Regions from separate parts of the Acinetobacter sp. TUM15071 genome, predicted to be linked through region 1. Evidence: predicted binding sites of a transcription regulator. Region 1 holds the regulator's gene; the other holds the start of a gene.
What was found. The regulator PhoB, encoded in region 1, activates phosphate uptake and scavenging genes when phosphate is short. The targets are predictions, from matches to a motif close to TGTCATNAANCTGTCATAA.

Region 1 (4,598 bases):
TGCACTCTTTTTTATGTGAAATATAAATTATTACTGTGACTGAATTTAAATCATTAAAGTCGAATCCAGGTCATATTACGGAAACTATTATTGCTTGGGTTTTTGGCATTGATACTCAGCATTTTGCCTGTTTTGCTTAAACGTGCATTCAGGTTGTATTTATGGCCATCATAAGGATTGAGCCAAACGCCTTGTCCAAATTCCTCATTTTGATTCAACATCTTTAGACCTGTTAGGACTTCCATGCCGATAATCTGCTGATTTTTTAAAGCACCCGTACATGCTGTACATAAGGTTGGCGCAGCCTCCTTGGCAGAAGGATACATTTTGACAATCACTGCACTGTATTGCTCGGTTGCAGAATGTCTGCGAATCACGATATCAGACAGGTACGACCCCGTACGCTCATCCACGACTTTCCAAGTACCAATCAGTGGATCTGTCGGAGCAGCGTGAATCGCCAAAGGCGTATTGAGCCCAAGTAATAGAACACAAGTGCGAAGAAAAGAAGTATTTAGCATGAGCATGGCATCAAAAAATAGAAATAATGAAATGAAACAATAATTTATTATATTATTTTAGTGGAATGATCACATCATATTTAAGGGAACTTGGCAGTTCCCTTCAGGTTTAAATCATGCGATATAAGCGTTCTTTCGGGAACACTGCGGTAAAGGTCGAGCCTTCATTTTCTTTGGATGTAATTTCCAAGTGCGCACCGTGTTGCATTAACACGTGTTTCACAATTGCAAGTCCTAATCCTGTTCCACCTGTTTGACGGCTACGTGCGCTATCGACGCGGTAGAAACGTTCGGTTAAACGCGGCAAATGTTTTGGGTTAATCCCGATCCCATTATCCTGTACGGTGAAGTACGCATGATCACCATCTTCATGCCAGCCAATGGTGATAATACCGCCAGCAGGGGTGTATTTAATCGCATTGGTGATTAAGTTGCTGAATGCACTGGCAATTTCGATATCGGAACCGATCAGGTCGCAATGGCTATCAATATCCAGATTCAAGGTATGACCATAATCGAGATTGTAGGCGCGGGCATCATCAAAGATTTGATTCATCAGATTGGCCATATCAATAATCTGATTTTTCGCGACTTTTTTATTATTTTCTAAATTAGATAGCAACAATAAATCATTAACCAAAGCATTCATACGCTTGGTTTGCGACTGCATTTGCGTGAAAGCACGTTTCCAGCGCGGGGTAATGTCATCTTGATCAATAAAGGTTTCGATATAACCACTGAGGACGGTAAGCGGTGTACGTAATTCATGTGAAATATTATCGACAAAGTCTTTACGCATTTGCTCGAGGTTGTGTACTCGCGTGGTGTCATAAGCGACCAATAGACGACTTTCGCCACCGAAGCGGGTCAGTTTGACTTGTACATAACGTTCTTCATCCATCTGTGCTTGGAGACGGATACCATCAGGAGATTGATCACTATGGTTAAAATATTCAATAAAACTGGGTTGGCGCAGAATCGATAATAAATTGCGGCCACGATCCAAGGGGCTGATCCCTAACAGCTTTTCAGCAGCAGGGTTCCACCATTCAATTTGATGTTGATCATCAATTAAGACCACGGCTTCGGCCAATGCCACCAAAGAAGATTGCGCGCGATCAATCAAACCCACCATTTCGGCTTGAACAATACGTTCTTGACGCTGCGCACGGTAGACATTAAACAGCAATGCACCCCAGATCCCATTCAAATTGGGCGGGACATCATAAGGGCGATTGGAAATCCATTCATTCACTAGATAAAGTGAGCGGAGCTGTAGCATGAAGAACAGCACAAAAGCGACAAAAATACAGCTCCAGAAGTAACCCACCCCGAATCCGACTAAGCTCGCAATCAATAAGAAAAAAAGTAACAGTCTTAAATCTTGTTTTGCAAAGGTCCACAAACTGCTGTAGCGAAAACGTTGGTGTTCACGTGCCAGTTCAGGGACGGGATAGGGTTCATACATAAAGGATTTTTAACCTACTGCTAAATCTGCTCGTGTCGAGAAGCGATAACCTGTGCCACGAACGGTTTGTACAAAACGGTCGACGCCAAAAGGCTCTAACACTTTGCGTAAACGACGAATATGCACATCAATGGTACGGTCTTCGATATAGACATTGCCACCCCAGACTTGATCTAGGAGTTGAGCACGCGTATAGGCGCGCTCTGGATGGGTCATAAAGAAGGCTAATAAACGATATTCGGTTGGACCCATCTCTAAAATACTGTTGCCGAAACTCACGCGTTGGCTGACAGGATCAAGTAATAAGCCATTGGCATCAATCACTTTCTCACCGCTCAATGCATTGGCACGACGTAATACCGCTTTGATACGAGACACCAGTTCACGGGTTGAAAATGGCTTGGTCATATAATCGTCTGCGCCCGCATCAAGACCTTGTACTTTATGGTCTTCTTCGCCACGTGCAGTCAGCATGATTACAGGAATCTCTGCCAAGTTTTCATCGCGTTTGAGGCGGCGGCATAAATCTACACCACTCACACCACCTGGTAGCATCCAATCCAGCAAAATAAGCGCAGGACGCTGATCAACGATAATCTGATGCGCTTGTTTGGCATCCTCTGCTTGTAAACATTGGAAGCCTGCCATATCTAAAGAGGTATGGATCATTTCGCGGATCGGTAGCTCATCATCGACAATTAAAATATAGTCATCTTTCACAGCGCAATACCCTTAAAATCTGTAACGGTTTAACCGTTTTGTTGTTATGACAGGCTTATTACAAAGATTAATTATGACAATATCATTGCAAAAGAATTAATAAAGTCGAATTTAGCAATAAATTGTGACAATCGTAGGGCAGCATGGTGACGAATTTATGACAATCTGCTTAGCAATAAAGCAAATAAATTCATTTGCTTAACTGACGTGTAGTTTAACAGCTTTGCGTGTCACAAAACTGTAAAACGATTTTAATTTTTTTGCGAGGTTGTTTCGATAAAAGACAAAAAGACAGCACAGCAGGCTGACAAAACATCTTCTAGAGGCTGTTTGAAGCCTTCTGAGACCCAGCGAATAATAATATGCGTAACATAACCATTTAAGCCCGTTGCCATGAGCGAGACTTCTTCAGCACTTTGTGGCGCATTCGGCATGGTGATCATCACAAAGCCTTGAATGATACGATCGAACTGGGTCAGCGTCTCTTGAATGGTGGCTTGATTATGCAGATCTTGCACCAGCATGGCATCAATATAAATAATCCGTGCCATACGAGGATCATCTTTAATGGCATTCAGTAATGCAGAGAGGCCAGCATTCACCATATTCTTCGGTTCTGGCGCAGCCATCAGAACAGCTTGGGTTAAGCAGGTTTGCATTTTTTCAATCATTTTTAAGAACACGGTTTGAAACAGTTCTTCGCTTTTCTTAAAAGATTCATAAAAATAGCGTTCAGTCAGCTTGGCTTCATTACAGACATCTTTGACGGTAACCGAGAAAAAGCCTTGTGTGCCATAGGTTGCAATACCTGCTTCAATCAATTTTTCACGACGTGCTTCTTTGCGCTCGGTTAAAGACAGACCTTTAAATTGTCGTTCTTTCGCTTCTGTATTCTTTTTCTTGCTTGTCGCTTGATCTTGAGTTGCCATTGAGAAAACCGTTCCCTAAAAAGTCTTTAAATCGTGTGTCTAATATTTGCATTTCAACTATGTTGTGCTGACTAGCATAACCAAATTTTGAAAATATGCCTTGTCTCTTTTAAACATCATCAGTCATGAAATGTAAATAGGCCTATTATTACATGTAGGATGTTGGTTATTGCCATTTGTCTTAAAGCTAGAGTGTACTATATTGACAACACGTATTGTCAAAATTATATTGGTTACAGGTTAAACAGCACATCGTCTGAGCGAATATGTGCGTATCATTCGCAGTACAAAGGATAGGCAATGAAAAATTTTAAAAATAAAGTCGCAGCGATCACCGGTGCAGGTTCTGGGATTGGACAACAATTGGCAGTTTTATTGGCAAAACAAGGTTGCCATTTGTCATTGAGTGATATCAATGAAAAAGGCCTGACGCAAACTGTTGAATTAGTGAAGCAGTACCCTGTGACAGTGACGACCAAAGTACTTGATGTTTCAAACCGTGATGCGGTGAAACAGTGGGCGCAAGAGACTGTACAGGATCATGGCTCAGTCAATTTAATCTTCAATAACGCAGGTGTAGCACTTGGCTCAACTGTCGAAGGCGCAAGCTATGAAGATTTAGAATGGATCGTTGGGATTAATTTCTGGGGTGTGGTCTATGGCACCAAAGAATTCCTGCCATTCATCAAACAAACCAAAGATGGTCATATCATCAACATCTCCAGTATTTTTGGTTTAACCTCGCAACCAACGCAATCAGCGTATAACGCAACTAAATTTGCGGTACGCGGTTTTACTGAATCATTACGTCAGGAATTGGATATTGAGAAGGGCGGTGTCAGCTCACTCTGCGTACATCCGGGCGGGATTCGTACCAATATCGCCAAAGCAGCGAAAATGAATGACAGTTTGAAGAGCTTGGGCATGGACCCGAACAAATCGATCAAGCAATTTGACAAG
Region 2 (4,598 bases), on a different contig from region 1:
TCACCCTCATCTTTAGTACCGCGATCAATATAACCGCTACGCTGCTCTTTTGGTAAATGTTCCATTTCCCATGCGTACACCGCTTGCATACAGATTTCACGCTGTTCTTTGGTTAATGCAATACCGTTTGGCCATTTACCAATTTCAACAGCAGTACGAAGACGCTCAACAATTTCAGGATTTAAAATAGCGAGCATTTGTTCAATATTCATGAGTCATCCTGTTGAAAAGATTCAAAATCTTGATTCCACCCCAATTTGGTACGACATGCCATATAGAAGTCATAACCGGGTGGATGTAATAAGCTTAGTTTAAACGGATGTTTGCGAATATGCACCGTGTCACCGACATTTAATGCAACACTATGTTGACCATCGGCACTGACCATCGGCAAAACACGGTTTTCACGAATGGTAATTTTAACTTCACTGTGACCACCCACCACGATCGGTCGTGACGACAACGTATGTGGATGCATCGGCACTAAGGCGATCGCATCCATACTCGGATGCAAGATTGGCCCACCACCTGACAATGAATATGCAGTTGAACCTGTTGGGGTTGAAACAATTAAACCATCACTGTGCTGACGATAGACATATTGCCCATCAATATTCAGCTCGAAATCGATCATATGAACCGATTTACCTGAGTGTAAAACCACATCATTCAATGCAATCGCATCGTAAATCGTTTCGCCATTGGTACGAACTTCCATTTCCAATAAGAAACGGCGATCAAGTTGAAATTGACCTTGTAGCACCTGATCAAGTTTAAAAATAGCTTCAGCAGGCTTAATGTCAGTTAAAAAACCCAATCGACCACGGTTAATACCGATCACTGGCGTGTTATGTCGTACTAAGGCACGTGCGGCATGCAGCAATGAACCATCACCACCAACCACAATCACTAAATCAACGACTTCACCCAATAAATTTCGGCTTACCGTCTGCCCATGACCATAAGGCACTAATTTCGCTGTTTCCTGATCAAAAACGGGGTTTAAACCTAAAGTGATCAAATGATCATGAATTAAACATAACGTTTCTACTACAGAATACTTGTCTGGTCGTCCAATTAGACCAATATTTCGAAAGGATTTATGTGAAATTTGCACGAATAATTCAGCTCCGTCGCGATTACTGACTATCATATCATTAACAACCAATGTTGCGTTGATGATTGATTAAAAAGTATAAAAATGTCTATTCGTTGTTTTTTTATACGTTTAATGTCAACACATTCTTAAAGTTTTTTTTGCATGTTGCTATTTATTCACAGTTTTATGATTGCAAAATGACAATAAGCTATCGCATCATTACCGACATTGTTTTGGTTTTAACGCAAATCTATGAAGTTTGAACGTGGTATTGGTTTTCTAGCACTCATTTTCTCAATGTTAGTGATAGGTGTCTTTGTTGCTTTTAGTATCTATCTGATCCGCTTGGATAATATTATTCGTGACAAATTTGAAGGTCAGCGTTGGGACATCCCTGCCAAGGTGTTTGCTCGCCCATTAGAAATCTATTCTAGTGCACCGATTACTCAAGAGAATTTTACCCAAGAGTTAAAATTACTGGGTTATAAAAACACAGCGAATTATGACAAGTCTGGTAGCTATGTAGTACAAGGCAACCAGATGTATGTCCATACCCGTGGTTTTGACTATGGCGATAGTAATGAACCTGAGCAGGTACTAGAACTTGCTTTTGCCGATGGTCAGGTGAGTGAAATCCGTTCAACCAAACCTTCGAATACAGGCGTTGCTCGTTTAGAACCTTTATTGATTGGTGGTATCTATCCACAACACAATGAAGACCGCGTTCTGATCAAATTAAATAAAGTACCAAAAACCCTGATTGAAGCATTAATTTCAACAGAAGATCGTAATTTCTATCATCATCATGGTATTTCAATCCGTGGTACAGCACGTGCCTTGGTCAGTAATGCCACTGGTGGCCGTCGTCAAGGTGGTTCGACTTTAACGCAGCAGTTGGTCAAGAATTTCTATCTATCACCAGAGAAAACGCTGAAACGTAAAGTTAATGAAGCGCTAATGGCCATATTAATTGAATTACATTACAGCAAAGATGAGATTCTGGAAGCCTATTTAAATGAAGTGAATTTAGGTCAAAATGGTAGCTATTCGATTAATGGTTATGGTCTAGCATCACAGTTTTATTTTGGTTTGCCTCTGCGTGAGTTGAATATCTCACAGCAAGCATTCCTTGTTGGTTTAGTTCAAGGGCCTTCTTTATATAACCCTTGGCGCAATCCAGAATCTGCAAAAAAACGTCGTGATGTTGTGTTAAACAACATGAAAGTGATGGGTTATTTAACTGAAGCGGAATACCAAGATGAAATTGCTCGTCCATTAAATGTGGTGAGTAAACCAACTTTAGGCCCTGCAAAATTCCCAGATTTCTTGGATATTGTACGTCGTCAGCTCCGTACAGAATATCAAGAAAGTGATATTACCAATCAAGGCTTAAGAATTTTCACCACACTTGATCCAATTGCGCAAACACAAGTGCAAAATGCATTTAAGAGCACCGTCGATCGTTTAGCCAAAGCCAACCCTGCCCGTTTGAAAAACCTGCAAGGTGCGGTTCTAGTTGCTCATCCTGAAAATGGTGAATTGGTTGCAGCTGTGGGTTCAACTCAAGATTTTACTGGCTTTAACCGTGCCTTAGATGCTAAGCGCCAAGTGGGTTCATTACTGAAACCAATTATTTATTTAAATGCAATCGAGTCTGGGCGTTATACTTGGGCAAGCCCAATTGAAGACAGTGCAGTCAATATCCCAATTGATGGCGACAAGAGCTGGACACCGAAAAACTACAGTGGTGGTGAACATGGTGTTGTGCCAATGCAACAGGCATTGGCGAATTCATACAACCTGTCTACTGTACGCTTAGCCAATGAATTTGGTTTATCTGCATTCAGTAATAAGCTCAAACAGTTCGGGGTAAGTTCTGATATCCCTGCCTACCCTTCGATTTACCTTGGTGCTGTAAATATGTCACCAATGGAAGTATTGAGCATTTACGGTAATTTTGCGACGGGCGGCTTTAAATATCCACCACGCTCGATTCGTACCGTTGTCGATGCCAAAGGACATTTACTTGAGCGTTATGGCCTGAATGTTCAACAAACGATTGACCCTGCTGCTGCATATATTATTAATTATGGTTTACAGCAAGTGATGCGTTCTGGTACGGGTCGTTCTGCATATAACAGCCTACCAGAATCACTGAATTTAGCAGGTAAATCAGGAACCACAAATGACACGAGAGATTCATGGTTTGCAGGTTATTCAGGTAACCATGTTGCAGTGGTTTGGTTGGGTCTGGATGATAACAAAGTCACTGGCTTAACAGGCTCTTCAGGCGCTTTGCCTGTGTGGACCAATGTGATGAAACAACTCCGTCAAGAACCTGTCAATCTGCGTCAAACTGATAATGTTCAATGGCAATGGATTGATAGTGCCAGTGGTGACTTATCTGCTCAAGGCTGTGATGGTGCGATGTATATTCCATTATTGCGTCAAACCGTACCACGTCGTGCAACCTTGTGTGGTCAATCTCACTATGAAGTTGAACCGACTTATATTCCACAGTCAGATGAAACACCTGCTGATGATCATAACGATGGTATCAGCAACTATATTCGCGAAAGTGAAAACCAAATGGATACAGATTTATCCAATCACACCCCAACCCGCGTTATCTCTAGTGGCAGCTATAACGGTGAGAATTAAGTTTAATAAGGATGATTGGACATGATGAAAAAAATCACGGTTATTGTTGGTGTATTGCTGATCGCAGGTTGTACTGCAGCACCTGAAAAAGTGGTCAATAAACCGACCAGCAATCCTCCGCCAAAAAAGAAGGTGACTCAGCCTTCTTCTGGCGTGAAAATCACGCCATATGAGCAAAAAGAAATTAAACGTCAAAGTGTTCCTGTTGTTGTTCCGCAACAAAAGGTTCAGCAAAAGTTTAATGATGGCAGCCAGTTACCTGCATTTAAAACTTTAATGCAGAAAACTCAAGTGGCTTATAAGCAGCAGCAACTTGCAGAAGCTGAGCGTTATGCCCTACAAGCACAACGTATTGCACCACAAGCCACAGAAACTTATTTGTATTTGGCGATGATTGCTGATCAGCGTAAAGAATATGCCAATGCCGAAGCATTGGCACGCCGTGGCTTAAGTTATGCGCAAAGCAACGCAATGAAAAAGCAACTCTGGACGATTATCCTTAAAGCGAGCGAAGCACGCGGTCACACCATTAAGGCCCAAGAAGCACGCAGAACGATTCAGACACTTTAAGTTTAATCAATTGAACTAAACTGACGAATCCCAGCAAGTCCATAAGCATAATGTTTTTGGGCTTGTTCTAAATCTGCAGGTGCAACCCCACCTAATGCGAATATAGGGATATCAATGTTCTGTGCCAATTCCTGAAAACGATCCCACCCCAATACTTTCGTTTCTGGATGCGTCTCAGTGGCATGTACAGGACTCAAAAGCACGGCATCACACCCAATCTGCTGAGCGTGTTTTAAAGACACGGCATCGTGACAGGCAGCGATAAAGC

Region 2: the regulator PhoB is predicted to act here: its motif matches at 1,284-1,302, upstream of GBI66_RS04150 (NAD(+) kinase).

The regions. Positions count from the first base shown of each region.
Region 1 covers NZ_BKGB01000004.1:75,115-79,712, forward strand. Annotated here, with positions in the region: gene GBI66_RS05130 (DUF2147 domain-containing protein) at 54-521, opposite strand; gene phoR (phosphate regulon sensor histidine kinase PhoR) at 631-1,989, opposite strand; gene phoB (phosphate regulon transcriptional regulator PhoB) at 1,999-2,709, opposite strand; gene GBI66_RS05145 (TetR/AcrR family transcriptional regulator) at 2,961-3,638, opposite strand; gene GBI66_RS05150 (SDR family oxidoreductase) at 3,939-4,598, shown strand, end outside.
Region 2 covers NZ_BKGB01000003.1:141,357-145,954, forward strand. Annotated here, with positions in the region: gene GBI66_RS04145 (YeaC family protein) at 1-212, opposite strand, end outside; gene GBI66_RS04150 (NAD(+) kinase) at 209-1,117, opposite strand; gene mrcB (penicillin-binding protein 1B) at 1,352-3,760, shown strand; gene GBI66_RS04160 (tetratricopeptide repeat protein) at 3,782-4,330, shown strand; gene GBI66_RS04165 (NUDIX domain-containing protein) at 4,333-4,598, opposite strand, start outside.